Regions from separate parts of the Camelimonas sp. ID_303_24 genome, predicted to be linked through region 1. Evidence: riboswitches for the same ligand, from Rfam matches in the RefSeq annotation. Region 1 holds a riboswitch; the other holds the start of a gene.
The links. A riboswitch is a leader RNA that binds a small molecule or an ion and turns the genes downstream of it on or off. The one in region 1 is predicted to bind S-adenosylmethionine.

Region 1 (15,063 bases):
CGCGCAGGCCGCCCTTGCCTTCCTTGACGTTGGGCTCGACCACATAGCGCGACGCGCCGCCAAGCTGGCGCAGGCGGGCGTCCCGCTCGCCGAGCTTGCCCTCGACGAACTCCGCCGCCGTGCCTTCCACCACCTCGGCGTCGAACCGCCGGGCCATGTCGTCGAACAGCGCCGCGTCGCCGGCCACCAGCCGCGCCTCAAGCACCGAGGTGCGGATGGTCAGATCGCCGCGGCTCTCCCGGATGCACTCGTCGATGGAGCGGGTGGCGTGGCCGACCTTCAGCTTCAGGTCCCACAGCAGGTAGAGCACCGCCTCGACAATGCTCTCGCTCCACGGCGTCGGCTTCCACGGCGTCAGGAACAGCAGGTCCACGTCGGAGCCGGGCGCCATGGTGCCCCGGCCGTAGCCGCCGGTGGCGACGATGGCCAGCCGCTCGCTGGTAGAGGGGTTGCTGACCGGGAAAAACCGCCGGGTGAACACCGCGTGCAGCGCCTGCACGATGGAATCCATCAGCCATGACAGCCGGCGGGCGCAGCGCAGTCCGTCTCGCTCCTCCAGCAGCTTGACCCGCGCCGCCGCGCGCCCGTCCGCCAGCGTCTGCCGCAGCAGGGCCAGCAGGGCGCGGCGCAGGCGGTCGAGGTCGTCGCTGTGTGCATCGGCCAGCGCCATCACGGCTTCGGTCAGCGCCGCGCCATCCGCCGGCGCGTCGGGCAGGGCTGGAACAGCAACGGTTTCGGCGGCCTGGTTCAAGCGAAAGCTCCCACGACAGGTCGCGACGCGACGCGCCGCGACCGACCATGCATTCCTGACAGGCCGGACCTGATCGTCAGGCCCGGCGCGCCTCAATGGCGTCCCACATGGCGGAAGCAAGATCCGGGCCGCCGATGCGGCGGATCGCCCGGATGCCGGTGGGCGAGGTGACGTTGATTTCGGTGAGATTGCCGTCGATCACATCGATGCCGACAAAGATCAGGCCGCGTTTCGCCAACTCGGGTCCGATGGTCTCGCAGATCTCACGTTCGCGCCCGGTCAGTTCGGTGGCGTTGGCGGCGCCGCCGCGCACCATGTTGGAGCGGATGTCATTGGCGGCGGGCACCCGGTTGACCGCGCCCAGCGCTTTGCCCTCGACGAGGATGATGCGCTTGTCGCCCTGGACGACCTCCGGCAGGAAGCGCTGGATCACCCATGGCTCGCGGAACGTCACCGAAAACAGGTCGAACATCGAGCCGAAGTTCGGGTCCTCCGGCAGCACGCGCAGCACCGCCGCGCCGCCGTGGCCGTGCAGCGGCTTCATGACGATGGCGCCGTATTCGCGACGGAACGCCTCAATTTCCGCCTTGTCGCGGCTGATCAGCGTCGGCGGCATCAGCTGCGGAAAATGTGTGACGAAGAGCTTTTCCGGCGCATTGCGCACCTCGGCCGGGTTGTTGACCACCAGCACCTTCGGGTGAATGCGCTCCAGCAGGTGCGTCGCGGTGATGTAGGCCAGGTCGAACGGCGGGTCCTGGCGCATCAGCACCACGTCCATCTGCTCCAGCGGCGTGCGTTCGGCGTCGCCGACGGTGAAATGGTCGCCGGCCACATCGCGCACCTGCAGCGTGCGCATCGGCGCGCTGACTTCGCCATTGCGCATCGAGAGCTGGTCCGGCGTGTAGTAGAACAGCCGGTGCCCCCGGGCCTGCGCTTCAAGCAGCATGGCGAAGGTGGAGTCGCCGGTGATGTTGATGCGCGCGATCGGGTCCATCTGGACCGCAACATTCAGGACCATGGGGGCCTCGTCTCAGGGCGCATCCGGCCAGGCGACCTGCACGGCGCCGGAAACGCGACAATTCAGGATGCCGGAGACCTGTGATGTCCGTCTGACTGCGGACCCGCTCCGGCGGCGCGAGAACCGCCCCTGCCCAACAGGGCCTGGGCGGTTTCCCATCGTGCCCGGGTCTGGCGCGGCCAGACCCCTGCGCCTGTCAATTTATGGCGGCGAGGGGCCCGGGCGCAACGGCGCGCATTGGCGTTCTGCAATGCGTTTTACAGCATTAGCGGCGCGATATTGCTGAGATGCCGCGGCCAACTGGAAGCGCCGCGGCGCGAGCCGCGCCAGAAGACGCCCCAAATGGCTCCCCAAAAGCCCTCTCTGGACATCTCGCCGATGAACACCGCGTCCAGCCGCAGGGTGCGCCCGGCGAAGCCCGGGTGGCGCGCCAGCCAGATGCGGGCGGCGCTGGCGATGCGCCGCTGCTTGTCGGGCGTGATGGCGACCACCGCGTCGTCCATGCGCCGGCGCGCCTTCACTTCCACAAAGGCGATGACATCGCCGCGCGCCGCGATCAGGTCGATTTCCCCGGCGCCGGCGCGAAACCGCCGCGCCAGGATGCGATAACCTTTCAGGCGCAGCAGCCACGCCGCCATTGCCTCGGCGCGGTTGCCGCGCGCGCTGCTGGCCAGATGGCGGTTGGGGGGCGGGACGCCGTGCATGCGCCGGCGCTCAGCCGTCGCTGTCGGCGCGGCCCAGCAGCAGGGCGCGGGCGTAGACCTCCTTGCGCGGCAGGCCGGTTTGCGCCGTCACCAGCGCCACCGCCTCCTTCATGGAATGGGCCGGGAGCAGGGCGCGCAGGCGCTCGTCAACCGTGGCGCCGGCGTCGGCGGCGGCCTGGGCCCGGTCCGGTCCGCCAATCATCACCACGATCTCGCCGCGCGGCGGTCCTTCCTGCGCATATTGCGCAGCCAGTTCGCTGAGCGAGCCGCGCCGCACATTCTCGAACATCTTGGTCAGTTCGCGGGCCACGGCGGCCGGGCGATCGCCGAGCACCTCGGCGGCGTCGGCCAGCATGTCGCCGACCCGCTGGGGTGATTCGAAGAACGCCAGCGTGCCCGGCACATGGGCCAGCTCAAGCAAACGATGTTTGCGCGCCGCCTGTTTCGTGGGCAGGAAGCCGCCGAAAAAGAAGGCGTCCATCGGCAGGCCGGAGAGCACCAGCCCGGTGAGCACCGCAGAGGGGCCGGGGGCGGTGGTGATGGCATGGCCATGCGCCAGCGCCTCCTCCACCAGCTTGTGGCCGGGGTCGGACACCAGCGGCGTGCCGGCGTCGGAAACCAGCGCCAGCGCCTGCCCCTCCGCCAGCCGCGCCATGATTTTGGGGCGCATCTGGGCGGCGTTGTGCTCGTGATAGTTCAGCAGCGGCGTGGTCACGCCATAATGGGCCAGCAGCACGCGGGTGACGCGGGTGTCCTCGGCGAGGATGGCGTCGGCGGCGGCCAGCGTCGACAGGGCGCGGAAGGAAATGTCCTTCAGGTTGCCAATTGGCGTCGCCACCAGATGCAGGCCGGGCGCGATGCGCTCCGCCTCCGCCGCCATGCCGAAGGCGGTGAAGCGGGAGGGCTGCGCCTCGCGTCGCCCGGAACCGCCATGGCCGCCAGATCCGCCCTGCTGTCGGTGCTCCTGGTCCGGCCGCCGGTTTTTGAGCGTCTCAGCCATTGTCCAGCTCCCCCGCCGCGTTACGTCGTATCTCAAAGCAGTTTCCGGCGAAGTCAAAACCGCTTCGCCTGAAGAAATGCGCCAGCCAAAAAATGGATTGTTTCCGCAATCCGTACGGAAACGCCGCCGCCATTATAGCACGCCGCCCCGGGAACGCCGTCTCATGACAGGCGGAGCGACGACAATTTCCGGTTGGCGACAGAAAATGTCAGGAAATTTTACGCCGCCAGCTGGCTGATCACGGCGTTGAGCACCGGAAAGCCGGCGGGCGTGATGGCCAGCCGTTCGCCGTCGCGGCGGATCAGACCGTGCTCCGTGAGGTCGCGAATGCGGCCAGCGTCGAGCGGCCGGCCGGCAAGGGCTGCATAGCGGGCCGGAACAATGCCCTCGGCAAGGCGCAGGCCCATCACCAGATATTCGTCGCCCTGGGCCTCAGCCGTCAGGCTTTCCGTTTCGGTGAGGCCGTGACCCTGGCGCTCCACCTGCTCCAGCCATTTCTCCGGCGCCAGTTCGGTGGCCATGGCCAGGCGTCCGTCCGGGCCAACCAGCCGGCCGTGGGCGCCCGGGCCGACGCCAGCGTATTCGCCATAGCGCCAGTACACCAGGTTGTGCCGGCTTTCCGCCCCGGGGCGCGCATGGTTCGACACCTCATAGGCCGGCATGCCGTGGCGGTCGCAAACCTCCTGGGTCACGTCCCACAGCGCCCGCGCCAGATCCTCGTCCGGCGTCGTCAGCTTGCCGGCGCGATACAGCCGGTCGAACCAGGTGCCGGGTTCGATGGTCAGCTGGTACAGCGACAGGTGCTCGACGGCGCGCGCGATCGCCTGTTCCAGCTCGGCCCGCCAGGCGGCTGCGGTCTGGTGCGGGCGGGCGTAGATCAGGTCGAACGAATAGCGCTCGAAAATTTCCCCGGCCACGCGCACAGCCGCCAGCGCTTCTTCAGCGCTGTGCAGGCGGCCAAGCCGTTTCAGGTCGGGATCATTGAGCGCCTGGACGCCGAGCGAGACGCGGTTGACCCCGGCGGCGCGGTAATCGCGGAACCGGCCGGCCTCGACGCTGGTGGGGTTGGCCTCCAGGGTGATTTCCGCATCCGGCGCCACCGGCCACAAACCCGCGATGGCGTCGAGGATGGCGCCAACCGTCGCGCCCTGCATCAGCGACGGGGTGCCGCCGCCGAAGAAGATGCTGGTCACCGTGCGGTCCGGGGCGATGGCGGCGCGATGCGCCAGCTCGGTCCTGAACGCCGCCACATAACGCGCCTCATCCACGGGCGCTCGGCGCACATGGCTGTTGAAGTCGCAATAGGGGCATTTGGAGGCGCAGAACGGCCAGTGCACATAAACGCCGAAGCCGGCGTCAAACGGCGCGCGCGCGGGAACGGCGGGGACAGCGGCGGGCGCCTGGGAGGCAGGGGACTGTTGCATGATGTGGTGTGGGCCTGAATGCGTTATGCCGCGCCGCCCGGCGTCCCGGCCGATCCGTGGCAATGGGCGCAGATGCCGTCAATCTCGACGATCTTCGCCGCCGGCGTGAATTGCGAGGTCTTCAGCAGGTCGCCGATCGCCGTATTGATCGCCGGGGATTCCAGCTCATCGACCCCGCCGCAGCGGGCGCAGATCAGGAACACGGTGACGTCGCCGGCGTCGTGCTGGTGTGGGCAGGCGATGAAGGCGTTGCGCGTCACCAGCCGGTGCACGAATCCCTGCCCGGTCAAAAATTCGAGCACCCGGTAGACGGTCACCGGAGCGATCCGCTTGCCCGACTGGCCGGCCAGGATCTCGGCCAGGTCATAGGCGCCCAGCGGCCGGTGGGTTTCATACAGGGCCGCCAGCACCGAGCGGCGCAGATCGGTCAGCCGCACGCCGCGCTCGCGGCACAGGCGGTCAGCCTCGGCCATGGCGATGGGCGCCTGCCTGCGGCGGGCGTCGGCATGGGCGCACTGCGCGTGATCATGCGCGCCGTGCGCATGCTGTGCGTGCGTCGGCTGGCCATGGTCGTGGCGGCCATCATCGCCCTGCTGGTGGGCGCCGTGCTGTGCGTGGCCGTGCCTGATGGTCATGATCCTGGTCCTGGCGAACCCTCCGTCGCCGCTCCATCCGTATTGTGGGCGCCGGCGCCCGCCGGCGCAACCCGGCGAGGGTTGCGATGGCCCGCCGGCCGTCCGCAAATGTTTCAGTTCCGCCGCAGCCGCCAGACGCAGGTGCGCTTCACCTCGCTGTCCTCCAGCTCCCGCGTCACCGGCACCTCATAGACAGCGATCTGGGTGAGACGGGCTTTCGGCAGGTAGCTGCGGCCCGGATCGCCAATCACCACGGCGGCGCCGCGCCCGGCCAGGGCTTCCAGCCAGCTGATGACCCGCGCCGCCAGATCGCGCTCATAGCAGATATCGCCGGCAAGCACGACGTCCCAGCCCTCATCGCGCCAGTCACTGGCGGGCCATGCGCCGTCCTGCTGTTCGCCAAGCAGATTGTCGGTCCGCACCGCGATGCGGGCGTTGTTGAGCGCCGCGTTGATGCCGATGGCGCTGGCGGAAAACGGATCGATGTCCACCGCTTCCACATGCGCCGCGCCGGCCCGCGCCGCCGCGATGGCCACCAGACCGGAGCCGGAGGCAAAATCCAGAACCCGTTTGCCGGCTACCGTTTCAGGGTTGTCGAGGATGTAGCGCGCCAGCGCCTGGCCGCCGGCCCAGGCAAAGGCCCAAAATGGCGGAGGCAGCCCGATTTCGCCCAGCTCTTCCTCGGTTTTCTTCCACAACTCCGTCGCTTCGGTGGCGAGGCAAAGGGAAATCTCCGGGGCGTGCGGCGTCGCCGTGATGGCGGTGTGGGCGCGAATGAAGGCGTCGTGGTCGTCGATCATTTCAGCGGGCGTCCAGCAGGCTGGCGTACATGGCTTTGACGCGCGCCATCACATGCCGTTCGGTAAAGCCGGACAGCAGGCGGGCGCGCGCCGCTTCGCCACAGGCAAGGACGAGGTCGCGGTCACTGGCAAGGCGCACGAGAACATCGGCCAGCGCAGCCGCATCGTCGGGCGGGGCGATGAAGCCGTCAACGCCGTCGCGGGCGAAATGGCGGCAGCCTGGCACGTCGGTGGTGACGATGGCGCGGCCGCAGGCCGCCGCCTCCAGCAGGGTGCGCGGCAGGCCCTCGCCACCGCGCGACGGCAGCAGCGCCACATGGTGATCGCGCCAGACGCCGGCGATGTCGCTGGTGCGGCCATGCCAGGTCACGCCGGGGCGCGCGTTCCATTCACGCAGCGTGTTTTCCGGAATGGCGCGCGGATTGGACGGATCGGGCGCGCCAAACAGCGACAGGCTGACGTCGGCCCCGCGCGCCCGGGCGAGCCGCACCGCTTCCACCGCCAGATCGACGCCCTTCGACCACAACATCCGCGCCACCACGGCGACGCGTAGCGTCGGGCCTTGCGGTTGTGGCGCCGGGGTAAACTGCTCCGGGTCGACGCCGGCGCCGCCAACGATCACCACGCGCGGATCGTCCGGCGCCAGATCGAGGCCGGCGGCGTCGTCCGGGTTCTCGAACAGATAACGGGTGGTGGCGTTCTCCAGCGGCCCGCGCACGAAGGCGCGGATTGCCCGCGCCGCGTTGGCGCCCAGCGCATCCTTGCGGGCGCCGAGGAAGCCGAGGCCGGTCAGGGCGAACACCCGGCGGGCGATGCCGGCGCGGCGCGCCGCGACGCCGCCGATCAGGATCGGCCGCAGCGCCACCATATGCAGGATGTCGGGCTGCTCGCGTTTCAGGATGGCGGCGAGGCGCGCCACATTGGCCAGCACGGCGAACGGGTTCAGGCTCTTGCGCTCGGCCTCCAGGGCGATGACGCGCGCCCCGGTTGCCTCAAGCACGCCCTGGTGCTCGCGGACCCGGGTGATGATGACCACGTCGAGGCCCATCTCCCGCGCCGCCCGCGCCATGGGCAGGAAGTGCGAGGCGAAAAACCAGTCCTCGGTGATCAGGAAGGCGAGCAGCGGCGCGCGCCGGGCGGGCGCCGCGCCGGCGGTCACGGACGTCGCTGCCATGGCGGCGGCGATGTCAGAACGCCTTGAAGGTGATGAGCGTCCGGGTGTCGGCGATGCCGGGGATCGGCTGCACCTTCTCGGCGACGAAATGGCCGATGTCCACGTCCCGGTCCACATGGAATTTGGCGATAATGTCGAAGTCGCCGGCGATCGAATAGATCTCGGAGGCGATCTCGCGGTCGGCGAGGGCGCTGGCCACGGCGTAGGTCTGGCCGAGTTTGCACTTGATCTGGACGAAGAAGGTCTGCATGGGCGCCGCTCATACCGGAGCGTCTTCCAGAAAGGCGGAGGCCGCCTTACGTCAGGAAAACGCACCCAATCAAAGGGATGAAGCAAAATTCCGGTTCAGCGTGAACCGATCCTGCCACAAGCCGTTTCAAGGAAAATGTCCGCCACTTTCCCGGAGAAATGCGGCGGGAGCGCGCCAGGCCCTGAGGCGCGGACAGGCTCCCGCTCCGCTCCGCTTGTTAGCACGCCGGCGCGCCGCGCCCAAACGCCTTCTGGGCCCGCGTGAAACTCACGTCCGTTCGAGCGCGTCCGTGAGGTCGGCGATCAGGTCGTCGGCATGCTCGAGGCCGACCGAAAGCCGCAACAGGCCGTCGGAGACGCCCATGGCCGCCCGCGCCGCGTCGTCGAAACGCTGGTGCGTGGTGGTGGCGGGATGGGTGATCAGGCTTTTGGCGTCGCCCAGATTGTTGGAAATCTTCACCAGCGACAGGGCGTTCATGAAGCGGAACGCCGCCGCCTTGCCGCCTTTCACCTCCAGCGCCACCAGCGTCGAGCCGGCCCGCATCTGCCGGGCGATCAGCTCCGCCTGCGGATGGTCGGCGCGGCCGGGATAGATCAGCTTCGACACCCTGGGGTGACTCGCCAAAGCGTCGGCGACAGCGCCGGCGTTGGCGGTCTGCTGGCGCACGCGCACGGCGAGCGTCTCAAGCCCCTTCAGCATCACCCAGGCGTTGAACGGCGACATCGCCGGCCCGGTCTGGCGCAGGAAGTTGAAGATGTGGGCCTGGATGAAGGCCTGGCTGCCCAGAATGACGCCGCCAAGACAGCGCCCCTGGCCGTCGATGTGCTTGGTGGTCGAATAGACCACGCAATCGGCGCCCAGTTCCAGCGGGCTTTGCCACAGCGGCGTGGCGAACACATTGTCCACCACCAGCGAGGCGCCGACGGAATGCACGATCTCCGCCACGCCGGCGATGTCGACAATGCTCAGGGTCGGGTTGGCCGGGCTCTCGATCAGCGCCGTCCTGGTGTTGGGTCGCACGGCGGCGCGCCACTGGTCGAGGTCCTCGCCGTCGACCAGCGTCGTTTCCACGCCATAGCGCGGCAGCAACTCATCGGTCAGCCAGCGCGAGGAGCCGAACAGCGCCCGGGCGGCCACCACATGGTCGCCAGCGCTGACCTGGGCGAGAATGGCGGCGGTGACGGCGGCCATGCCGGAGGCGGTGGCGCGCGCCGCCTCGGCGCCTTCCAGCGCCGCCATGCGCTGCTCGAACATCTCGACCGTGGGATTGGAAAACCGCGAGTAGAGATAGCCTGGTGATTCACCCTTGAAGCGGGCTTCGCATTCCTCGGCGGTTTCGTAGACATGCCCCTGGGTGAGGAACATGGCTTCCGAGGTCTCGCCGAACTGCGAGCGCAGCGAACCGGCGTGAACCAGACGTGATTCCGGATGAAGAGGGCGGTTGATGGCCACGATCGTCTCCCCGACAACAGCGCCGCGCGGCGGCGCGTCATGCCCCACGCCGGCGATCCGGGCGGACATGAAAAAACCCGGCCAGAAAGCCGGGTCGCTCAAAAAACGTCCGCGGCCCTTTAGCGAATTATTTAACGTGGCTGCAAGCCGGCCGGCCAAATCACCACGGATGTGAAAGACTTACGCCCGGGTTTCCCGTCCGTCAAGCCGCCGCGTCGCCCCGGCGGGAGACGCGGCGGGCCCTGTCCTGAAAACGGGCCGGGGCGCGCCGTGCAGGCGATCCGCTCCGGCCCGTCTGGTCAATAGGCCGGCGCCGAGATCACGCCCCTGTCGGTGGTGACGACCCAGCGCTGCCCGCGTCGCTCGATGCCGGCGATGCGGCCGAGCCCCGGCACGCTCTGGCCGCGCCGCACCTCGACGACGCCAGCGCTGCGGCCTTCCAGCACCGCGACGCCGCCATAGACATTATGCAGCACCCAGCCCCGCACCGGACCCGTCGGCCGGGGCGGTTGCGCCGGTTCCGGAATCAGTCCTGGAGGACGCAGGCCGTCCTGGGGCTCATCGTTTGGCGCATAGGCCTGCTGCGCCGGCTCCTGACGCAAGGGCGCTTCCTGACGCGGCGCCCGCTCCGCCGGCATCGCGGAGCTTACGGACGGATCAATCTGGCTCCGTCCGCCGCCGTTCGCGGCAAGACGCTGTTCGAGGCCGGCGATGCGGCGCTCGAGGCCGGCAACCGCCGCATCCTCGCGTCCGTTCGCGGCGGTCTGCGGGCGGCCAGCCTGGGCGGCGTCCAGACCGGCGATTTTCTGCTCAAGCGTCTTGAGGCGGTTCTCGACAGCGTCCGGCAGAACGGTGGAGGCGCCAGCCTTCTGCTCCAGGGCGTCCAGGCGGGCGCTCAAGCCGGCGGCGGCTTTTTCCACTGTTTCAACAGCCGAGCTGCGGGCGGTCGCGGCGGCGCGCTCCTTTTCCAGTTCTTCCATCGCTGTGGCGATCTTGCCGTCGCTGGCGGCCGGGGCCGGGGGGCCGCCGGTTCTGGACCCGGTTCCGGCAATGGCGACAACCAGCAGCGCGGCAAACGCGCCGCCGGCCGCGCCCAGCAGCAGCGGGCGCAGGGCGGATGGCTTTGTTGGCGTGGCGGCGCCATCGGGCCGCCAGTCCGATTTTGGCTGGCGGGGCTGGTATGCGGAGGTGGTTGCGGCGGCTGCGGGCGTCGGGCCAGCGCCAGCCGCGGCCGCAGCGGTGGTCGTCGCTGTTCCTGCGGCCGGCCTGTCTGGCTGCGCCGCCGTGGCGCCAACCCTGTCAGAAGGCGAGGCCACCGGCGTGGGCGCGCTTCTGGCGATCGCGGACGTGGCCGCGGTGGATTGCGTGACGGCCGCGCCAGCTCCAGGCGCGCCAGATGCAGGGGTCCCCGGGCCGGTCGTCTTTCCTGCGTCAGAATTGCCTGCGCCAGAATTGCCGGCGCCAGAGCTGCCGTTACCTGGATTGCCGTCGCCCGGATTGCCGTTCGCCGTCGTCGCGGCCGCCAGGGGCGCGCTGTCTTTCACCGGCTGCGAAGCGGCTGTCTGCACGGGCATCTTGCCAGCGGTTCCTGTGGCGGTTGCGGCTGCCTTTCCGGCCTTCGCCGCGACTGGCGCAACCGCGGGGGGCTCAGGCGCTTTCGGCGTGGCGGCGCCCGGCGCAGGATCGCCTTTTGGCGGAGCTTTTGTATCCGCAGGCGTCTGTTTCCCGGGGCCCGCGTCGGTCTTGCCGGTTTTGGGCGCATTTGCATCCGGCCTGGCGGCGTCTGCCATGTCGCAATCCTTTCGAGACTGGTCGAGCCTTCATTCTGGAGCGCAGTTAGAGGCACATCATGATGATGACGTGGCGGCGCTGTGACCTGGCCCGGGCAAAAAGTGCAAGCCGTCAGAATGTCGAATTGTGGCAAACATCAAAAAGCGACAGCATGTTGACACTTCGTAGGAGGCGTCGCTCCGATTCGCGTGAACAGCCTTGACAAGTCGCTGTAGGGCAAGGTCATTAGCGTTCAGAGCGAAAAATTGACCTATGCACTGAAAGCATCGCAGGGCAGACTGTAGCGATGGACACAGTGTGTTCAGGAGGCGAAATATGGCTGGAATTGTGACGATACGCGGCCGAATCAGGCGCGTCGCCATGGCCGCCGCGGCGGTCTCGGCGCTTGTCGCCAATGGCGCCCATGCGCAGGAAAAGCCGGGCGCCGCCCCAGGCAAGATTTCGGATGGCGTCGTCCGTATCGGCGTACTCAACGACCAGTCAGGCGTTTACGCCGACTTCGGCGGCAAGGGCTCGGTCGCCGCCGCCCGTCTCGCCATCGAGGATTTCGGCGGCAAGGTGCTGGGCGCGCCGGTGGAGCTGATCGACGCCGACCACCAGAACAAGGCCGACATCGCCGCCGGCATCGCCCGCCGCTGGTATGACGCTGACAAGGTCGACGCCATTGTCGAGTTGACCTCCTCGTCCGCCGCTCTCGCCGTGCAGCAGCTCACGCGTGAGAAAAAACGCATCAATATCGTCACCGGCGCCGCCACCTCGGAACTGACCGGCAAGCAGTGCTCGCCCTATGGCTTCCACTGGGCGTTCGACACCCACGCCATGGCCAAGGCTGTCGGCGGCGCGCTGGTCGAGCAGGGCGGCAAGGACTGGTTCTTCCTGACCGCGGACTATGCTTTCGGTCATTCGCTTGAGGAACAGACCGCGAAATTCGTCAAATCAAAGGGCGGCAATGTCATTGGCCAGGTGCGGCATCCGCTGAACGCCTCCGATTTCTCGTCCTTCCTGCTTCAGGCCCAGAATTCCGGCGCCAAGGTCATTGGTCTGGCCAACGCCGGCATGGACACCTCCAACGCCATCAAGCAGGCGGCCGAGTTTGGCATCGTCCAGGGCGGCCAGCGCCTGGCGTCGCTGCTGATCACCCTGTCGGAAGTACATGGCCTCGGTCTGCCGGCCGCCAACGGGCTGGTGCTGAGCGAGGGCTTCTACTGGGACCTGGACGACAAGGCGCGCGCCTTCGGCCAGCGTTACCAGAAGGTGACAGGCCGGATGCCCAACATGATCCAGGCCGGCACCTATTCCGCCGTGCTGCAGTACCTGAAGGCCATCGAGGCGGCGGGTACGGATGACGCCGACGCCGTGGCGGCGAAGCTGCGCGCCATGCCTGTCGAGGACGCCTTCAGCCGCAAGGGCAAGGTCCTCGCCAACGGGCGCATGATCCACGACATGTACCTGTTTGAAGTCAAGAAGCCCTCGGAGAGCAAGCAAGCTTTTGATTACTATAAACTCCTGGCCACCATCCCCGGGAACCAGGCCTTCATGACCGTAGAGGAAAGCGGTTGCCCGCTGGCGAACTGAAAATGACAATGCCAACAAATCAAAATACTGGCGCCCCGGCCTCCGGCGGCGCCGCCGGAGGGAGCATCGTCCTGTCCGCGAAGGGACTGACCAAGGAGTTCAAGGGCTTCGTGGCGGTCAAGGACGTCGATCTGTCGGTGCGCGAAGGTTCGATCCACGCCCTGATTGGACCAAACGGCGCCGGCAAGACCACCTGCTTCAATCTGCTGACGAAATTCCTGCAGCCGACGCGCGGCGTGATCACCTATCGCGGCAAGGACATCACAGGCCTGGCCCCGGCGGAGATCGCCCGTCTCGGCGTGGTGCGTTCGTTCCAGATTTCAGCGGTGTTTCCGAGCCTGTCAGTGCTGGAGAACGTGCGCATCGCCCTGCAGCGTCCCCGGCATCTGGCGACGCAGTTCTGGAAGCCGGACACCGCCCTTTCCGTGCTGAACGACCGCGCCGCCGACCTGATCCGTTCGGTTGGTCTCGACGCGTTCATCAATCACACGGCTGGCGAGTTGCCCTATGGCCGCAAACGCGCCCTGGAGCTGGCCGCCACCCTGGCGCTGGAGCCGGACGTGATGCTGCTCGATGAGCCCATGGCCGGCATGGCCCATGAGGACATCGGCCACATCGCCGACCTGATCCGCCAGGCCGCCGCCGGCCGCACCGTCGTCATGGTCGAGCACAACCTTCACGTGGTGGAAGACCTGTGCGACGCGGTGACCGTGCTGCAGCGCGGCGAAATTCTCGCCGAAGGCGATTACCAGACCGTCAGCCAGGACCCGCGCGTCCGCGAAGCATACATGGGGTCCGAACATGACTGAGCCATTGCTCGAGGTGAAGGGCCTCCAGGCCTGGTATGGCGAGAGCCATGTGCTGCATGGCGTCGACCTTCAGGTTCACAGGGGCGAGACGGTGACGCTGCTTGGCCGCAATGGGGCCGGCAAGACCACCACCCTCAAGTCGATCATGGGCGTGCTGCGCAAGCGCCAGGGCGAGATCCGCCTCAGCGGCAAGGATCTGATGAGCCTGCCGCTGCATCATATCGCTTACGCCGGCCTTGGTTTCGTGCCGGAAGAGCGCGGCATTTTCTCCGGACTGAGCGTCCACGAGAACCTGATGCTGCCGCCGAAGGTCGCTGATGGCGGCTTTACCCTGGACGAGATCTATCACCTGTTCCCCAATCTGGCGGAGCGGCGCAACAGCCAGGGCACCAAGCTTTCCGGCGGCGAGCAGCAGATGCTGGCCATCGCGCGCATCCTGCGCACCGGCGCCAATATCCTGCTGCTGGACGAGCCCACCGAAGGCCTCGCGCCGGTGATCGTGCAGCGCATCGGCGACGTCATTCGCGCCCTCAAGGCGAAGGGCATGACCATCCTCCTCGTTGAGCAGAATTTCCGTTTTGCCCGCAAGGTGGCTGACCGCTTCTATGTGATGGAAGACGGCCACATGATCGATACGTTCCGCGCGGACGAACTCGAGGGCCGGATGGACAGCCTCAACGAAACTCTCGGTCTGTAAGGCGCTTCCGCATGGTCACCGTCTTTGGAATCTCATTGCCGGCCCTGATGGGCCAGCTCCTCATCGGGCTGATCAACGGCTCGTTCTACGCCATGCTGAGCCTCGGCCTCGCCGTCATTTTCGGCATGCTGCGGGTCATCAACTTCGCCCATGGCGCGCAATACATGCTGGGCGCGTTCTTCGCCTGGTTCCTGCTGCGTTACGCCGGCATCGGCTTCTGGCCGGCGCTGGTGCTGGCGCCGCTTGGCGTCGCCCTTGTCGGCGTGGTTATCGAGAAGGTGCTGCTGTCGCGCATCTATAACCTCGATCACCTCTACGGCCTGCTGCTCACCTTCGGCCTCGCCCTGGTGATCGAAGGCCTGTTCCGCCACTGGTATGGCACTTCGGGTCAGCCCTATTCGATCCCCTCGACCTTCCAGGGTGCGTTCAACCTCGGCTTCATGATCCTGCCGAAGTACCGCGCTTTCGTGATTGTCGCGTCGGTTGTCGTCTGTCTGGCGACGTGGCTGCTGATCGAGAAGACCAAGTTCGGCGCCTATCTGCGCGCCGCCACCGAGAACCCCACCCTGGTCCAGGCCTTCGGCGTCAACGTGCCCCGGCTGCTCACCCTGACCTACGCCATTGGCGCCGGTCTCGCCGGCCTTGCCGGCGTGCTCGCCGCTCCGGTCTACCAGGTCAGCCCGTTGATGGGACAGAACATCGTCATCATCGTCTTCGCGGTGGTGGTGATTGGCGGCATGGGCTCGATCATGGGCGCTGTCGTCACAGGTTACGTGCTGGGTCTCGTTGAAGGCCTGACCAAGGTTTTCTACCCGGAAGCTTCGAGCACGGTCATCTTCGTCATCATGGTGCTGGTGCTGCTCGTGCGCCCGGCCGGCCTGTTCGGGAAGGAATAAACCATGGCTACAAAAGCCGCTTCACCGAACGTCGCTGACGTGACCGTCGGTCACAAGACGTCGCCGCGCACCATCGCGCTGATGATC
Region 2 (15,063 bases), on a different contig from region 1:
CGTAGCGGCGTTTTTCCCGCAGGAAATCGGAGGTCACAAGGCCAGCGCGCGCCAGCAGGGTCAGGATGACGGGGAGCTGGAAGCAGATGCCGAAGGCGAAAATCAGCGTCATGATCAGCGACAGATATTCGCTGACCTTGGGGAGCAACTGGATCGTCGCTTCGCCGGCGCCGCCAAGCTGCTGCTGGCCAATGGAGAACTTCATCACCACGGGCATGGCGATGAAATAGACCACCGCCGCGCCGAGCAGGAAGAACAGCGGCGTGGCCACCAGATATGGCAGGAACGCCTGGCGCTCGTTCTTGTACAGCCCGGGCGCGACAAACTTGTAAACCTGCCCCGCCACAACCGGAAACGACAGGAAAGCGGCCCCGAACACGGCGATGCGGATCTGGGTGAACAGATATTCCAGCGGCGCCGTATAGATCAGCCGCACGTCCGCCCCCGGCCCCGCCGCGAAGACGTAAGGCCACACCAGCACGTTATAAATATAACGCGCCAGGGCGAAGCACAGGAAAAACATCACCACGAACGCGATCAGCGAACGGATGAGGCGCGCCCTCAGTTCGATCAGATGGTCGATCAGAGGGGCGCGGGAGGCCTCAATATCGTCGTCGCTCATGATGTTCCGTCACTGGCGGGCTTGTTGGCGGGCGTGATGACGTCAGCAGGCGCAGCCGCCTGGGAGGCATCGCCCCCGGGCGCAGGCGCAACAACGCTGGCGTCGTCGGCAGCCGGAGTGGCTTTCTTGCGGGAGGCGCTTTTTTTTGGCGCGGTGGCCGAAGGCTCCGCATCGGCGGCCGCGACCTTGCCGGCGCGGGAGCGCTTCGGGGCGGCCCCCGGCGTTTCCGGAGCGGCCGGTACTGGATGGGTATCCACTGGCAACGCATGGGCTTTCGCTCCGCGCGATCCGGACTTGCGGGACGCGCGGGCCGGCTTTGCGGCGGAGCCGCCTGCCGCCGCGCCCTCTTCCGCGATGCCTTCCACGTTTTCCGGGGCTTTCACTTTGGCGACGCGCTTCCTGCGCGCGGGCGGCGCCCCGGTCGCCTGTGCGGCGTCGACCGGCATTGCGCCCGGCTGCGCCACGGCCTTCGGCGACGCGCCTTCGGCGGCGAAGGCCTTTCCGGCCGCATCCGGAGCGGGCGGCTGAGGCAGGCTGGCCAGGTAATCGCCGGCGCTGGGCACATCGGTCGTCGGCAACGGCTTCGGCGCGCCGCTGTCGTCGATGGCGCCCTTGATCTCGCTGCGCAGCCGGTCAATCGGGTTGAAGTTGTTCTTCAGGTCGCGGGCGGTGTCGACCACATCGGAGACGCCCTTGCGGAACTCCTCCATGTCCGCCTCGCGCATGGCGTCGTTGAACTGGCGCTGGAAGTCCGCCGCCATGCGCTTCACTTTGGTGGTGGTCTGCCCAAGGGTGCGCAGGGCGCGGGGCAGATCTTTCGGCCCGATCACCACGAGCGCAACGCCGCCGATCAGCAGCAATTCACTCCAACCAATATCGAACATCACGCGCTCTCTGGCCCTGGAGCATGTTGCGTTTGCACGAAACCGGCTTCGTGCAAACGCAACATGCCTGGATGTTGTCGTGAGAGACGGCCCCTGGAGCAAGAATCCACACCGGATTTTTGCTCCCTCTCCCCGAGCGGAGCCTTTTCCGGCGCAGCGATTGTCGCTGCACCGGAAAAGGCTCCTGGCCAGGCCGGATCATTCCGGTGATCCAGACTTGCGCCCAAGAACCTGCGCCTAAGAACCTGTGTCGAAGGACCGGCGGCGGGGTCCCTGGTCAGAGTTCCAGGGCAACCACCCTGGAAGCACATCCCATATCGACGCATCGCCGTGTCCACGGGCCGCCGGCCTGGCTCCACACGGACGTCCAGGGCGCTTCCGGTGCAGCCCGATCGTGGGGCGGCAAGGCGCAAGGCCCGGCGGCGACGGAGGGACCGCCTGCCCCGCTGTCAGAGCTTCTGACCAGCCTCGCTGCGGACGCCAGCCTGCGTATCAGCCGTCGTCTGGTTCTCCAGCGGGCGCGGCTGTTCAGCCGGAGCGCGCGGAGCCTCCTCATCGTCCTGCATGCCCTTCTTGAAGGATTTGATGCCCTTGGCCACGTCGCCCATCAGATCTGAAATCTTGCCGCGCCCGAAAAGCAGAAGCACGATCACTCCGACAACAACCCAGTGCCAGATGCTTGCGCCACCCATCGAAATTCTCCCAACCGCCTGTCAGCGACAAAAATCGCCCGGCATGTAAACCGCCTGTCAGCGCCGTCTCCCGGCTTTTCGCGGATCGATAACGCCCGCATGGCTGACCTGATATGGGCCAAACCTACGCGGCCCTCGCGGCCAAAACAAGGAAATGCGGACCAGCGCCAGCTGGTCCGCACGCCTGTTTTCCAGCCAGGGATGCTTATTGTCAGGCCACGGCTGGCGCCAGCAGTTCGGCAAGACGGGCGCGCGCCGCCTCAACATCAAGCGGTTCAACGGTTTTCAGGATGCGCCCCAGAGCCATGTCGGCGCGCCGCGCCGCCGCGCCATTGAGCAGGGGCGTGGCTGCGGCGATCTGTTCCATCTCCGCCCGGTCGCCATTGCAGTGCAAAACCACATCACAACCTGCGACTATCGAATCCCGGGCGCGCGCGGCGAAATCGCCCTGAAGCGCTTTCATCGACAGATCATCGCTCATCAGCAGGCCGTCCAACCCGATGCTCCCGCGAATGATCCGGCTGACAACCTCCGGCGAGGTGGTGGCCGGGCGCGCGGCGTCCAGCGCCGTGAACACCACATGGGCGGTCATGGCCAGCGGCATGTCCGCCAGCACGCGGAACGGCGCAAAATCGCGAGCCTCCAGCTCCGCAAGCGGCGCATCCACCACGGGCAGGTCGTGGTGACTGTCAGCCCCCGCCCTGCCATGGCCCGGGATGTGCTTGACCACCGGCAGCACGCCGCCGGACAGCAGCCCTTCCGCAGCGGCGCGGCCAAGGCTGGCCACCGTCGCCGGCTCGTTGCCATAGGCGCGATCGCCGATCACGTCGTGCGCGCCTGGCGACGGCACGTCGAGCACCGGCAGGCAATCAACGTCGACGCCGACCTCGCGCAGGTCATGGGCGATCAGCCGCGCCCCCAGCCAGGCGGCCTCGCGCCGGGCGAAGGGCGATGCGAGCTGGCCATAGGCGCGGCCCGGCGGATAGGCCGGCCACACCGGCGGCGCCAGACGCTGGACCCGTCCCCCCTCCTGGTCAATCAGCACCGGGACATGGCGCCCAACGGCGGCGCGCAGCTCCGCCGTCAGCCGCGCGACCTGAGCGCGGTCAACGACATTGCGCCGGAACAGGATGAAGCCCCACGGGTCGATCTCGCGAAAGAACCCGCGTTCGTCTTCAGTCAGTTCCGGGCCGGAAAGGCCAACGATCAGGGCCCGTGCGGTCATATGCTGCTCCCCAGGCGCGCTTCCCCAGGGGGGAGAAGGTGCGAATCATCAAAGAAAGATAGCCGGCCATGCCGGGGAACGCGGGCCCGGACGCACGCAGGGCTCCCGAATGGGAGCCCCGTGAGCATCAGCCGCCGGCGAAGATCCCGCCGGATTACCCCTGCGCCACAAAGCAGCTGCCGCCAACCGACTTGAGCTGCTGGCACAGGCTGGTGGCGCTCTCGCGGCTCAGGCCAGGCACCCGCAGGCGATAAATCGTGCGCCCGTTGGATTGCGCCTTGACGACGGCGGTGCCGTGGCTGGCCAGAACGCCGTATTTGCGCTTGAGGCTCGCGGCCATGGCCTTCGCCTCCTGTTCGGAGCCTGGCGCGCCAAGCTGCACCGCGAAACCACCCTTGCCAGCGGGAGCCGCGGCAACAGCCTTCGGCTTCGGCGCAGCCGCCGCTGCGTCAACCGAACCGGTCGGCGTGTTGTCGACCATGGTCGGCTGCACGCGATGCTCCTGCTTGGCGGAAGCCTGCTGCATCGGCCTGGCCGGCGGCGTGGGCCGCGCAGCGGGCGTCGGCGCCTGGGCCGTCTCGCGAACGGACTGCGGCACGGCAGCCTGCTGCTGGCCGGCATCCCGCACCTTGCCGTCGGGACCGATGGAAACCGTGCGGACCCGGCGCGGCTCGCCGAGGCCAGAGCGCGGATCGCGGTTGGCGGCGTGGGTCGGCAACGGCGCAACGCCCGGCGCGCCAAACGTGCCGGATTCATTGCCAACCTCGGACGGCAGCTTGCCGGCGGCGACAGCGGCGGCGCGCTGCTGGCGCAGGGTCTGCTCCACGTCCACCGGCTGCTCGTTGCTGGCGACAACCTTCGTCTCGCCTGGAGCCCTGGCGATTTGCTCGTAAATTTCCTTGGTGGGCGCCGGCGCCGCGGCGCTGTCCGCCGGCGGCTTCACCTTCACAGCCGAGGCGTCGGCGTGGATGACCGGCGCCTCGCCGCTTCCGCCAGCGCCGCCGCCACGCAAACCGAAGTAACCAGCAGACGCGGCGACACACAGCGCGACAACGCCAACCGCTGCATACAGCGGCGTGCGCGACCGCCGGCGGCGACGCAGGCGGGCGCCTTCAATCGCCTCCAGCGGATCGAGCGCCGGAGCAAACTCGTGGCGCCCCGCGCCATAGTGATCCTGCTCCGGCTGGGCTGGCCAGGAAGCCGCGCCGGATGCCGCAGCGCCAGCGCCGCCATCCCAACCCTGCCCGGCATGGGCGGAACCGTGACCATGCTGAACCTGGCCGGCGTCGTCCCAGGCCGCGGCCTGCTGATATGAGGCGGGCTGCTGACGCTGGTGGTAAGCGTCCCACTGCGGGTCAGCGGCGCCGGCATCATGCGCGGCTGCGTGGCCTGTGGCGGGGGTATTCATCCATGCCCGCAGATGGGCCGGATCTTCCGCATGCGCCGGCGCTGGCTCCTGCCATGCGGCCTGCAACGGGGCGACGCGATCGCCGCCCGCCGGAGCGCGCAGCAAATCGCGAAAACGGTCATTCTGCCCGACGATGCGGGCCAGTTCTGCAAGGCGGGCGTCTTCGGACGCCCCGCCGGCGCGCGAAGGCTCGCCAGTGCTGGCGATGCCTGCTTCAAGCGCATCAAGATCGAGCGCAACGCGGGAGGAGGATCGGTCAGTCATCGGCGCGTTCCGTTTCCTTTTGTGAGCTGGCAGCCCGGGAATACGCAAGCAACGACCGACGCGACCGGTCCGTTCAGCGCATTTCCTCAGGCGCTCCGACCCCCAGCACCCCGAGACCCGAAGCCAGAACCGACCGGACCGCGTCAACGAGGGCCAGCCGTGCTTGGGTCAACTCTGAATTCTCCTGGTTAACAAACCGTAAGGCCACGGCGTCGCGCCCCCTGTTCCAGTGACTGTGGAAGGCGCTTGCCAGATCATACAGGTAGAATGCGACGCGATGCGGTTCATGCGCCGCAGCCGCAGCCGCGATGACGCGCGGATATTGCGCCAGCCACCGCAACAGATCGACCTCCGAGGCGTCGGACAACGCGTCCATCCTGGCGCCAGCGAGAGCCGCCTGGTCAAAACTGCGCCCCGGGAAAGCTTCAGCCGCCTGACGGAACACCGAAGCACAACGCGCATGTGCATATTGCACATAAAACACGGCGTTATCCCTGGATTGTTCAACCACTTTCGCAAGATCGAAATCCAGCGTGGCGTCGTTCTTCCGGAACAGCATCATAAAGCGAACCGGGTCTGATCCGACCTCATCAATCACATCACGAAGTGTGACGAAGTCACCGGAACGCTTGGACATTTTAACCTGTTCGCCATCGCGAAGCAAGCGAACCAGCTGGCACAGCTTCACGTCAAGCTTGCCATTGCCGCTGGTGACGGCGGCGACAGCTGCGTTCATGCGCTTTACATAGCCGCCATGGTCGGCGCCCCAGACGTCGATCATGCTGGCGAAGCCGCGCTGGTATTTTGAGCGGTGATAGGCGATGTCGGCGGCGAAATAGGTGTAGGAGCCGTCGGACTTGAGCAGCGGGCGGTCCACGTCGTCGCCAAAGGCGGTGGCGCGGAACAGGGTCTGCTCGCGATCCTCCCAATCCTCCACCGGCTGGCCCTTCGGCGGCGGCAACCGGCCCTCATACACCAGGTCGCGGGCGCGCAGGTCAGCGATGGTCGCTCCAATCTGGTCGCCGTCGGGCCCCCGGGAAAGCGAACGCTCCGAGAAGAACACGTCGTGGCTGATGCCGATCGCCGCGAGATCACCCCGGATCATCGCCATCATGGCGTCGATGGCGGCGTCACGGACGATTGGCAGCCACGCCTCCTCCGGCATCTGCAGCAGGGCCTGACCGTGAGCCTCCGCAAGGGCCTTGCCGACCGGAACCAGATAGTCGCCCGGATACAGACCCGCCGGAATCTCGCCGATATCCTCCCCGAGCGCCTCGCGATAACGCAGAAAAGCGGAGCGGCCGAGCACGTCGACCTGGGCGCCGGCGTCGTTGATATAATACTCGCGGGTCACGTCATGACCGGCGAACGCCAGCAGGCTGGCGAGCGCATCGCCAAACACCGCGCCGCGCCCGTGCCCCACGTGCATCGGGCCGGTCGGATTGGCCGAGACATACTCCACATTGACCGCGCCACGACCGGCAGCGGCACGGCCAAAGGCTTGTGGATCGTTGACAACAGCCTTTAGAACATCAAGATAAACGCTTGATTTCAATCGTATATTTATAAATCCAGGGCCTGCAATCTCTACAGACGCCACGCCCTCGACTTCGCCGAGCGGACCGACGATCAATGCCGCCAGGGCGCGCGGATTGGTCTTCGCTTCCTTCGCCAGCACCATGGCCGCATTGGTGGCGAGATCGCCATGGCTCATGTCGCGCGGCGGCTCCACCACCACGCGGGAGAGATCCAGCCCCCCGGGCATGGCGCCGGTGGCGGCAAGACCTTCAAGCACCGTTTTCAAACGCTGTTCGTAAATATCAAAAATGTTCATTGCAAAACGCTTCTTCACAAGCCTGGCGGCCGCTGGGCGTCAATTCCGGATCGCGCCGCCCGCAATGATCCCGCCGCCCGCAATAGTCCTGCCGCCCCAATAGCAGGAGTCATGCCAAAACCCAATCAGCCCGACTCATGCGGCGCCGGGAGGCATAGGCGCCAGGCGTTGCTGGCGGCGGATACGGCGGCCAGTTACGCACGGGCTGGGGCGACGGAGCGGCCAGGACCTGGACGCCGCCAAAACCGGCCAGTTGCCGGCAATCCGGTCAATGGTCTGAAATATCGTGTCCGCCGGTCCAGGCTTCAGGCCGGGCGGTCACGTCGGGGGTATGGGGGAACAGCGCCTGGTGACGCGCCAGGGCGTAGCTGTCGGTCATGCCGGCGATATAATCAGCCACCCGCCGTTGCAGCCGCATGTCTTCCCCCGCCTCGCCGTTGAGATCGCGCCGCCATTCCGCCGGGAGCAGTTCCGGCTCGGCCAGGAAACGGGCGTGGAGATCGCGGACGATGGAGTCCGCCCCCTCGCGCAGGCGCATCAGCCGCCGGTGCCGGTACATGTGGGGAAACAGAAACTGCTTCATGTCGCGGTCAGCGGCGGCCATTCGTTCCGAGAACGCCACCACCGGCTCTGGCGCGAACCGGATCGCGTCGGCGTCCGCCGGACCAAGGGCGGTGATTCGACGACCGCTTTCAGCAATCACGTCCTCGACGAACCGGGTGATGACCCGGCGGACAACCTCGTGAATCGTCCGGGCCAGATCAAGGTCGGGCCAGAGTTGCTCCACCTCATGGAGAATGCCGGCGAGAAAAGGCGCCTTGCGCACGTCGTCCGCCGCGAACAGCCCGGCGCGCCAGCCGTCATCAAGGTCGTGGGCGTTATAGGCGATATCGTCGGCGATAGCGGCGCACTGGGCCTCGGCGCTGGCCTGGGTATGCAGCCACAGATCATGAATGGCGTTGTATTCCAGAATGGCCACCGGCACGCCGCGCGCGGCGTAGCGCGCCGTTGGCTGGCCGCTGGCGTCGAGCAATGGCCCGTTGTGCTTCACCAGACCTTCCAGGGCTTCCCAGGTCAGATTCAGCCCGTCCCAGGCGGCGTAGCGCCTCTCCAGCCGCGTCACCACGCGCAGCGCCTGGGCATTGTGATCGAAGCCGCCGATGCTCCGCGTGCAGGCCTCCAGGGCATCCTCACCCGCATGGCCAAACGGCGTGTGGCCCAGATCATGCGCCAGGGCGATGGCCTCGGCCAGATCCTCGTCGAGGCCCAGGCAGCGGGCGATGGCCCGGGCGATCTGGCTCACCTCGATCGTGTGGGTCAGACGGGTGCGATAATGATCGCCCTCATGCTGCACGAACACCTGGGTCTTGTGCTTCAGCCGCCGGAAGGCCGTTGCGTGAATGATCCGGTCGCGGTCGCGCTGAAACGGGCTGCGGGTGGGCGAATCGTCATCGGGCCAGCGACGCCCCCGGCTCTCCCCCGGATTGCAGGCCCAGGCCGCCGTCCACCGCTCGCCGTGCAGACGCAGATGCGTCATCTGAGACCCCCCAAACATGTCCACCGCTGCGCGCGCCTTCCGGCGTGGAAGGCGGGCCATTCCACCAGCCATTCCCGCGCCAGGAACCGTCCGGGCGCGCCTGGCGGCGTGTTCCGGCGCCAGGAATTTCACCTGCAATTCAACCTGCAATTCCACCAGACGGCCAGACAGCCAGGCCGCCGACTTTCCACCCGGGCATTCGCGCGCGGACGCCCGGGTGCTTGAAGCCGCGCCCTGGTGGACATACCTTTCGCGCAGGCCCAGGGAAAGCCGCTGGCTGGCGCCAGAGGCTCCTGGCCGTATGTTGCAGGAACACCGCGATGCAGAACGTCACCGTCACAGAGCGCGCCGCCCGCCGGATCCGGCAGGTGCTGGCCAATGAGCCGAGCGGCGCGATGCTGCGCATCAGCGTCAACGGCGGCGGCTGCTCGGGCTTTCAGTACGTCTTCGACATCGACCGTGACCGCGCCGATGACGACATTGTCATTGAGCGCGACGGCGCTGGCGTCCTGGTTGATCCGGTCTCGCTGGAATACATGCAGGGATCGGTGATCGACTTCGTCGACGACCTGATGGGACAGGCGTTCAGGATCGAGAACCCCAACGCCACGGCCTCCTGCGGTTGCGGCACGTCGTTCGCCCTGTAGTTCCGGCCCCGGTCTGGCGCGCTCGCCCAGATGCGCCTTCTTTTGATGTGTCTCACTCCCGATGCGCCTCTCTCTGGAGGCGCTTTCCGGGCCTCTCCTCCGGCGCCCCTTGAGCGTAGCCTCGTGGAGCGCCATCTCCCACCCGGGCGGATTGCCGGGCGGATTTGCCCGCACGACCAGATTTTGCTCTACAGCCGCCATGGTTGCGTCCCACAACCATGGCGTGGCGGCGTCTGGTGAACCGGATCCGGCATCTGCCTGCTGTCGCGCATCGCCCAGTCGTTCTTCATGGCGGGGGCGGCAGCCTGAACAAGTCCGCCAACCCGCAGCCAACCGTACGCCACCGAGGACTGTTACCCCCATGAATTCCAGACTGACGTCGTCCCATGCGCAGCCCCCGGCAGGCGCCCCGGCGAATTCCCGCAGGCGGCCCGCGCGCCGGATCGCAGCAGGCGGCGCGCTGGCATTCGTCGTCACCGGCGCCGTGCTGGCGGGCGGGGCCCAGTGGACGGCGCGCGAGGTGCGCGGCGCCCTCGCCAGCGCCGGCGTCGATGTGGCCGGCGTCTCGGTCGATCCGGTGTCCGGCTCGGTGACACTTGATCGCGTGGCCGCCAGCCAGGACGGCGTGCGGATTTCGGTCGGCTCCATCGCCACGCCTGGCCACTTCGGCCTTTCGAGCGCCGCCGAGGCAGCCGGGTCCGTCACGCTGACGGACATCGAGATCAGCGGCAAGCAGTTCACCTTGCGCATTCCCCGGCTCGAAGTCGCTGGCGACAATGTGGACGAAGCGCGCCTGCGCGCCATTTTTGACAAGACAAGCGCCACGCCGCTGGCGAAACGCCTGGTCGACATCAGCGTCAGCCGCGCCACCCTGCCCGAGCTTGTCCTCATCCAGAAGACCGACAAGGCCGAATCGTCATCGACCTGGAAGCAGATCACCATCACGGATCTGAAGAACGGCGTCGCCGGCGCCATCACCGCCAGCGGCGCGACGTTCGCCACGAAGGCGGGCGAGGTCAATTCCAGCGGCTCTATCGGCCAGACGGCCATGGAGCAGGTCAATCTGGCGCTTGTGGCGCGGCTTTACACCGAGGCCGCCGCCAATGACGCCGATCGCCAGTTGCAGCCGGCCTATGGCGCCTTCTCGGCCAGCGACATCACCGTCAAAAGCGACGACGCAAGCTTCGCCATCAAGCGCGTGAGCGGCAAGGACTTCAAAGCCCGCCTGCTCAATACGCCGCTGCTCGAACTGACCGCCGGCATCGAGGCGGTGACGAATCCCGACGACCTGGAGCCCAAGGCCCGCGCCGCCTATTACGGCAATGTCGCCGACATCCTGGAGGCCTTCTCGTTCGGCGAGGCCACCATCACCGGCATGACATTCGACGTTCCTGATCAAGGCAGCGACGACGACGAGGAGGACGCGGGCAAGCAGGCTGACGCGAAGGGCCAGAATGCCCAGAACAAGGACGCCAAAAGCGACGACAAGCCGGCGCCGCGCGTGCGCGGCGAGATCGCCTCGCTGTCGTTCGGCTCCGCCGTCGCCCAGGGTGGGCTCAGCTTCTCCGGCCTGAAGGTGGCCCCTGTCGAGGGCGATCACGTGGCCATCGGCGAGGGCAGCATCAGCAACTTTGCGGTGAAGCTCGCGGATATGTTCCGCAAGCTTTCCGCCGCCGCGGCCGCCGGCAAGGATGACGATTCTGCCCTGTCATCGCTGACCCCGACGACCGGCGGCGTGACCCTGAAGAATATCGACGTCAACGTCGCCAGCCCCGATGCGCCGGGCGAGCGGGTCAAATTCACCGTCCAGGGTTTTTCCGGCTCTTACAGCGACCCGGTCAATGGCGTGCCCACCGCCGTCGAAACCAGCCTCGACCGCCTGGTGATCGACCTGCCGAAGCCGAAGAAGGATGACGATAGCGAGGACGACGACTCCTCCGTGAACGCCACCCTGACCAAGCTGCACGCCATGGGCTACGACAAGCTCGACCTGTCGGCCTCAATCGACAGCAAATGGGACGCCGCCACGCAGCAGTTGCGCATCGGCGGGTTTTACTTCGGCGCCGCCGATATCGGCAGCGTCAGGATCACCGGCCTGCTGGGCAATGTCAGCCAGGAGCTGTTCACGGCCAACGAAGACCGGCGCCAGCAGTTGCTGCTCGCCTCCCGGCTGAAGAACCTCTCGCTGGACGTGACCGACAGCGGTTTTGCGAAGCGCTTCGCCGAATTGCAGGCTAAGGAACAGGGCGACAGCGACGCGACCCAGGTGCGGGCCGGCTGGGCCGCCCTGGCGCAGATGCTGCTGCCGTCGATGATTGGCTCCAGCGACGGCGCCAAAGCGCTGACCAGCGCGCTCGGCAAGTTCATCCGCGACAGCGGCTCCCTGAGCCTCTCCGCCACATCGCGGAAGCCGGACGGCGACCCGATCAGCGAATTGGTCATTGGCGCAGCCTCCGGCAACCCGGACGCGCTGTTCGATGCGCTCGACTTCAAGGCCACGACAAAGTAGGCCCGAACAGGCTTTGACGTTATGGCGCGGGCGTCGCACATTGCGACGCCCGTTGCATGTGCGGGTGTGTTGAACTGACCTCCCGGGAGAACGACCAGGCATGGGGCTGATCGGACAGTGGCGCAATCCGCACAACGAAACCCGCGTGCATCTGGCGAATCTGGCGAAAAAACGCGGCTTCAGCTTTGGCGCCTACAGCTATGGCCGCCCCAAGGTGCGGTTCGCTGAATCAGGCGCCAAGCTCAGCATCGGCCGCTATTGCTCCATCGCCGACAAGGTGGAGATCCTGCTCGGCGGCAACCACCGGCTGGACTGGGTCTCGACCTTTCCCTTCCCGGCTTTCCCCACTGTCTGGCCGGGCGCGAACAGCGACTACCACGCCACCTCGGGCGACGTGCATATTGGCCATGACGTATGGCTCGGCTCGGGCTGCATGATCCTCTCCGGCGTGACGGTTGGTCATGGCGCCGTGGTTGCCGCGCGCGCGGTGGTGACGAAGGATGTGCCGCCCTACGCCATCGTCGGCGGCAACCCGGCCCGGATCATCCGCTACCGTTTCAGCGAACCGGACATCGCCGCCCTGCTCGCCAGCGCCTGGTGGGACCTGCCGAAGGAGCAGGTGCAAACGCTGCTGCCGCTGCTGCAGGACACGGATGTGACGGCCTTCGCCGCCGCCGTCCGGAAAATTCGCGACGGCGGCTGAGAGGGGGCGCAACGGGCGGGATATCGCGATCCGCGACCGGCGCAACGTCAGCTGGCGCGGATCAAAATTTGCTCCACCCGCCTGCCCTGACGCGGCTTCCCGACGCGAAACGGCGCCCGCCTGGATGAAATCCTTCCAGACAGATGGCCCTCGCAGAATTATTTTCCGCGGATGCGCCCTGGCGTGAAACGTCCCTCTTGTGCGTGGAGGGAATCCGGCTTAAACAGAGCGTTACATCAGGAGTTGGGATGCATTCCCAACGCCAACCTGCCTGTTCCGGGCAAGGTGGCGCTCCCCTCAGGGGAGGATGTGGCCAGACCGGCAACCAAACGGAACCAGCCACCGCATCCACCTGCCCGAATCCGGAGCGCGAGACGGCCACCCGCCGCCTGCGCGCTGTCGTTTGTCGACGCGTTTTCCGTCTGCACGGAGAGCGCGAAACCCGAGTGGATGCGCCGATGCCCATCAAGCTGCCCGATGACCTGCCTGCTTTCAGCACCCTTGAGGCCGAGGGCGTGATGGTCATGCGGGAAACCGACGCCGTGCGTCAGGATATCCGCCCGCTGCGCATCGGCTTCCTCAACCTGATGCCCAACAAGATCCGGACCGAGACGCAGATCGCCCGCCTGATCGGCGCGACGCCATTGCAGGTGGAGATGACGCTGGTGCGCATCTCCGGCCACACGCCGCGCAACACATCAGCCGAGCACATGATTGCCTTCTACCGCACGTGGGAGGAGATCCGGGATGAGAAGTTCGACGGTTTCATCATCACCGGCGCGCCGGTGGAGCGGCTGCCGTTCGAGGAGGTGAACTATTGGGATGAACTGCGCCAGATCTTCGACTGGACGCAGACCAATGTGCACCGCTCCTTCAACATCTGCTGGGGCGCCCAGGCCGCCGTGCACCATTTCCACGGCATGCCGAAGTATGAGCTGGAACAGAAGGCGTTCGGCGTGTTCCGCCATCGCAACCTGTGTCCGGCCTCGCCCTATCTGCGCGGCTTCTCGGATGATTTCTCGGTGCCGGTGTCGCGCTGGACCGAGGTGCTCAAGAGCGATATTCCGGCCGGTTCCGGCGTGAAGGTGCTGGCGGAAAGCGACAGGGCGGGCCTGTGCCTGCTGGACGATCCGGCCACCGCCTCGCTGCACATGTTCAACCACATCGAGTATGACTCGACCTCCCTGGCCGAAGAGTACTTCCGTGACCTCAGCGCCAATGTGCCGATGGCGATTCCGCACGACTATTTCCCGGGGGACAATCCGGAGCATATGCCGAACAACCGCTGGCGCAGCCACGCTCACCTGCTGTTCGGCAACTGGATCAACGAGATCTACCAGACGACGCCTTTCGACATGAGCGATATCGGCAACAGGAAGCGCTGAAGCGCAAAAGCCCTGAACCGCCAGATCACCGGCTTTCGCGGCTATCAATGACAAGGCCCGCGCATGGCGCGGGCCTTGTCGTGTCCAGACGGGTATGCCCCGGCCAATTTCACCGCAGGGCCCTGGTCAGCCTGCCGGGAGGCGCGTCAGATCGGCCGCGGGCGGTCGCGCCGGTCAAGGATACGGCGCTTGATATTGAGAGCCGGCTTCTCAACCATCCGCCACGAGACGAAGCCAACGAGCACGGTGAGCGCCAGCGCCGGCGCCAGCAGGACGAGCGCGCCGGCCAGCGGAAACAGCGCGTGCAACGCCTGCTGGATGGGCCAGCCGTACAGATAGACGCCGTAGGAAATGTCATCGCGCGGCTCGGGGAGGAGACGGCTGACCGGAACCAGCGCCAGCCACATCAGGCAATAGGCCTCGGTGAGGAACAGCGCCGTGTTGTAGGCGAAGGTATTCCGCAGCAGCACAACGCCGGCGACCATGAACATCGCCACCAGGATCGACAGGCGGATGGAGCCGCCAAAGCGATAGAACACCGCGCCGGCCGTGAACAGCAACGGCAGCCGCACGGCGGTCTGCAGGCCCTTGGCTGCGTCCGGTTGCAGCCAGTCCAGCAACAGCAGGGCGGCGGTCAGCGACAGCAGCAGGCCAAGCGCCAGCCGGCGGCTGCGCAGCAGGCCGAGCGCGCCGATGACGAACACGGCCGCGTAACAGATCACCTCATATTTGAGGGTCCACACCGTTCCCATGGGGAAGCGGAACGGGTTGTTCTCAAACACCCCAGGCAAGACGGTGTTGCTCTTGTAGGTGGTCAAGGTCTGGACGACGAATTTCCAGGTTCCGGCGTCCGCCAGGTAGCGAAACGGCCCGAGCGAGCTGAGCGCCGCGCCAAACACCAGGCCAACCATCAGCGTGGCGACGATCAGACCCGGCGCGATGCGCAGAACGCGCGCCAGGGCGTAGTCAAGCCAGCCGCGCCGGTCGAAACTCATGGTGACCAGGAAGCCGGAAATGACGAAGAAGCCGTTCACGGCGTGCTCGCCCAGGGTATAGCCGGTCGCGGCTGTCAGCGGCTCGTCGTGCACATTGCCGGTGATGACGCTGAAGCCATGCGAAACGACGACGGCCACCGCCATCACCAGGCGCAGCAGGTTGAAATTGTTGGCGCGACCGACGGAGGCCTCCGTCACCGTGGGGGCGCCCAGGAGCCCGCCCCGCCACGGTTCCGCCGCCACGGCCTCCCCGGCCTGCACCGCGCCGACACGCTCGATCCTGCTGGTCATCCCTCTGCCCATCTCGCCTCTGGCCATCCCGCCCCGGTTCATCCCGCCGCCATGCCCTCGCGCACTT

Region 2: linked by a shared signal. The riboswitch ahead of ACERNI_RS02720 (homoserine O-succinyltransferase) and the one ahead of ACERNI_RS04515 (O-succinylhomoserine sulfhydrylase) in region 1 are both predicted to bind S-adenosylmethionine.

The regions. Positions count from the first base shown of each region.
Region 1 covers NZ_JBLLJM010000003.1:357,912-372,974, reverse strand. Annotated here, with positions in the region: gene ACERNI_RS04560 ([protein-PII] uridylyltransferase) at 1-670, opposite strand, end outside; gene gshB (glutathione synthase) at 828-1,769, opposite strand; gene ACERNI_RS04550 (YraN family protein) at 2,027-2,473, opposite strand; gene rsmI (16S rRNA (cytidine(1402)-2'-O)-methyltransferase) at 2,484-3,353, opposite strand; gene hemW (radical SAM family heme chaperone HemW) at 3,692-4,897, opposite strand; gene ACERNI_RS04535 (Fur family transcriptional regulator) at 4,921-5,532, opposite strand; gene ACERNI_RS04530 (class I SAM-dependent methyltransferase) at 5,646-6,332, opposite strand; gene ACERNI_RS04525 (glycosyltransferase family 4 protein) at 6,334-7,506, opposite strand; gene ACERNI_RS04520 (Lrp/AsnC ligand binding domain-containing protein) at 7,520-7,756, opposite strand; gene ACERNI_RS04515 (O-succinylhomoserine sulfhydrylase) at 8,024-9,277, opposite strand; SAM riboswitch at 9,308-9,385, opposite strand; gene ACERNI_RS04510 (hypothetical protein) at 9,508-10,782, opposite strand; gene ACERNI_RS04505 (ABC transporter substrate-binding protein) at 11,315-12,574, shown strand; gene ACERNI_RS04500 (ABC transporter ATP-binding protein) at 12,577-13,383, shown strand; gene ACERNI_RS04495 (ABC transporter ATP-binding protein) at 13,376-14,080, shown strand; gene ACERNI_RS04490 (branched-chain amino acid ABC transporter permease) at 14,092-14,976, shown strand; gene ACERNI_RS04485 (branched-chain amino acid ABC transporter permease) at 15,058-15,063, shown strand, end outside.
Region 2 covers NZ_JBLLJM010000002.1:493,920-508,982, forward strand. Annotated here, with positions in the region: gene tatC (twin-arginine translocase subunit TatC) at 1-622, opposite strand, end outside; gene tatB (Sec-independent protein translocase protein TatB) at 619-1,506, opposite strand; gene ACERNI_RS02680 (twin-arginine translocase TatA/TatE family subunit) at 1,956-2,198, opposite strand; gene nagZ (beta-N-acetylhexosaminidase) at 2,410-3,423, opposite strand; gene ACERNI_RS02690 (SPOR domain-containing protein) at 3,578-5,095, opposite strand; gene argS (arginine--tRNA ligase) at 5,169-6,929, opposite strand; gene ACERNI_RS02700 (deoxyguanosinetriphosphate triphosphohydrolase) at 7,198-8,466, opposite strand; gene erpA (iron-sulfur cluster insertion protein ErpA) at 8,787-9,113, shown strand; gene ACERNI_RS02710 (hypothetical protein) at 9,475-11,622, shown strand; gene ACERNI_RS02715 (CatB-related O-acetyltransferase) at 11,723-12,325, shown strand; SAM-I-IV-variant riboswitch at 12,554-12,664, shown strand; gene ACERNI_RS02720 (homoserine O-succinyltransferase) at 12,784-13,710, shown strand; gene ACERNI_RS02725 (acyltransferase family protein) at 13,857-14,996, opposite strand.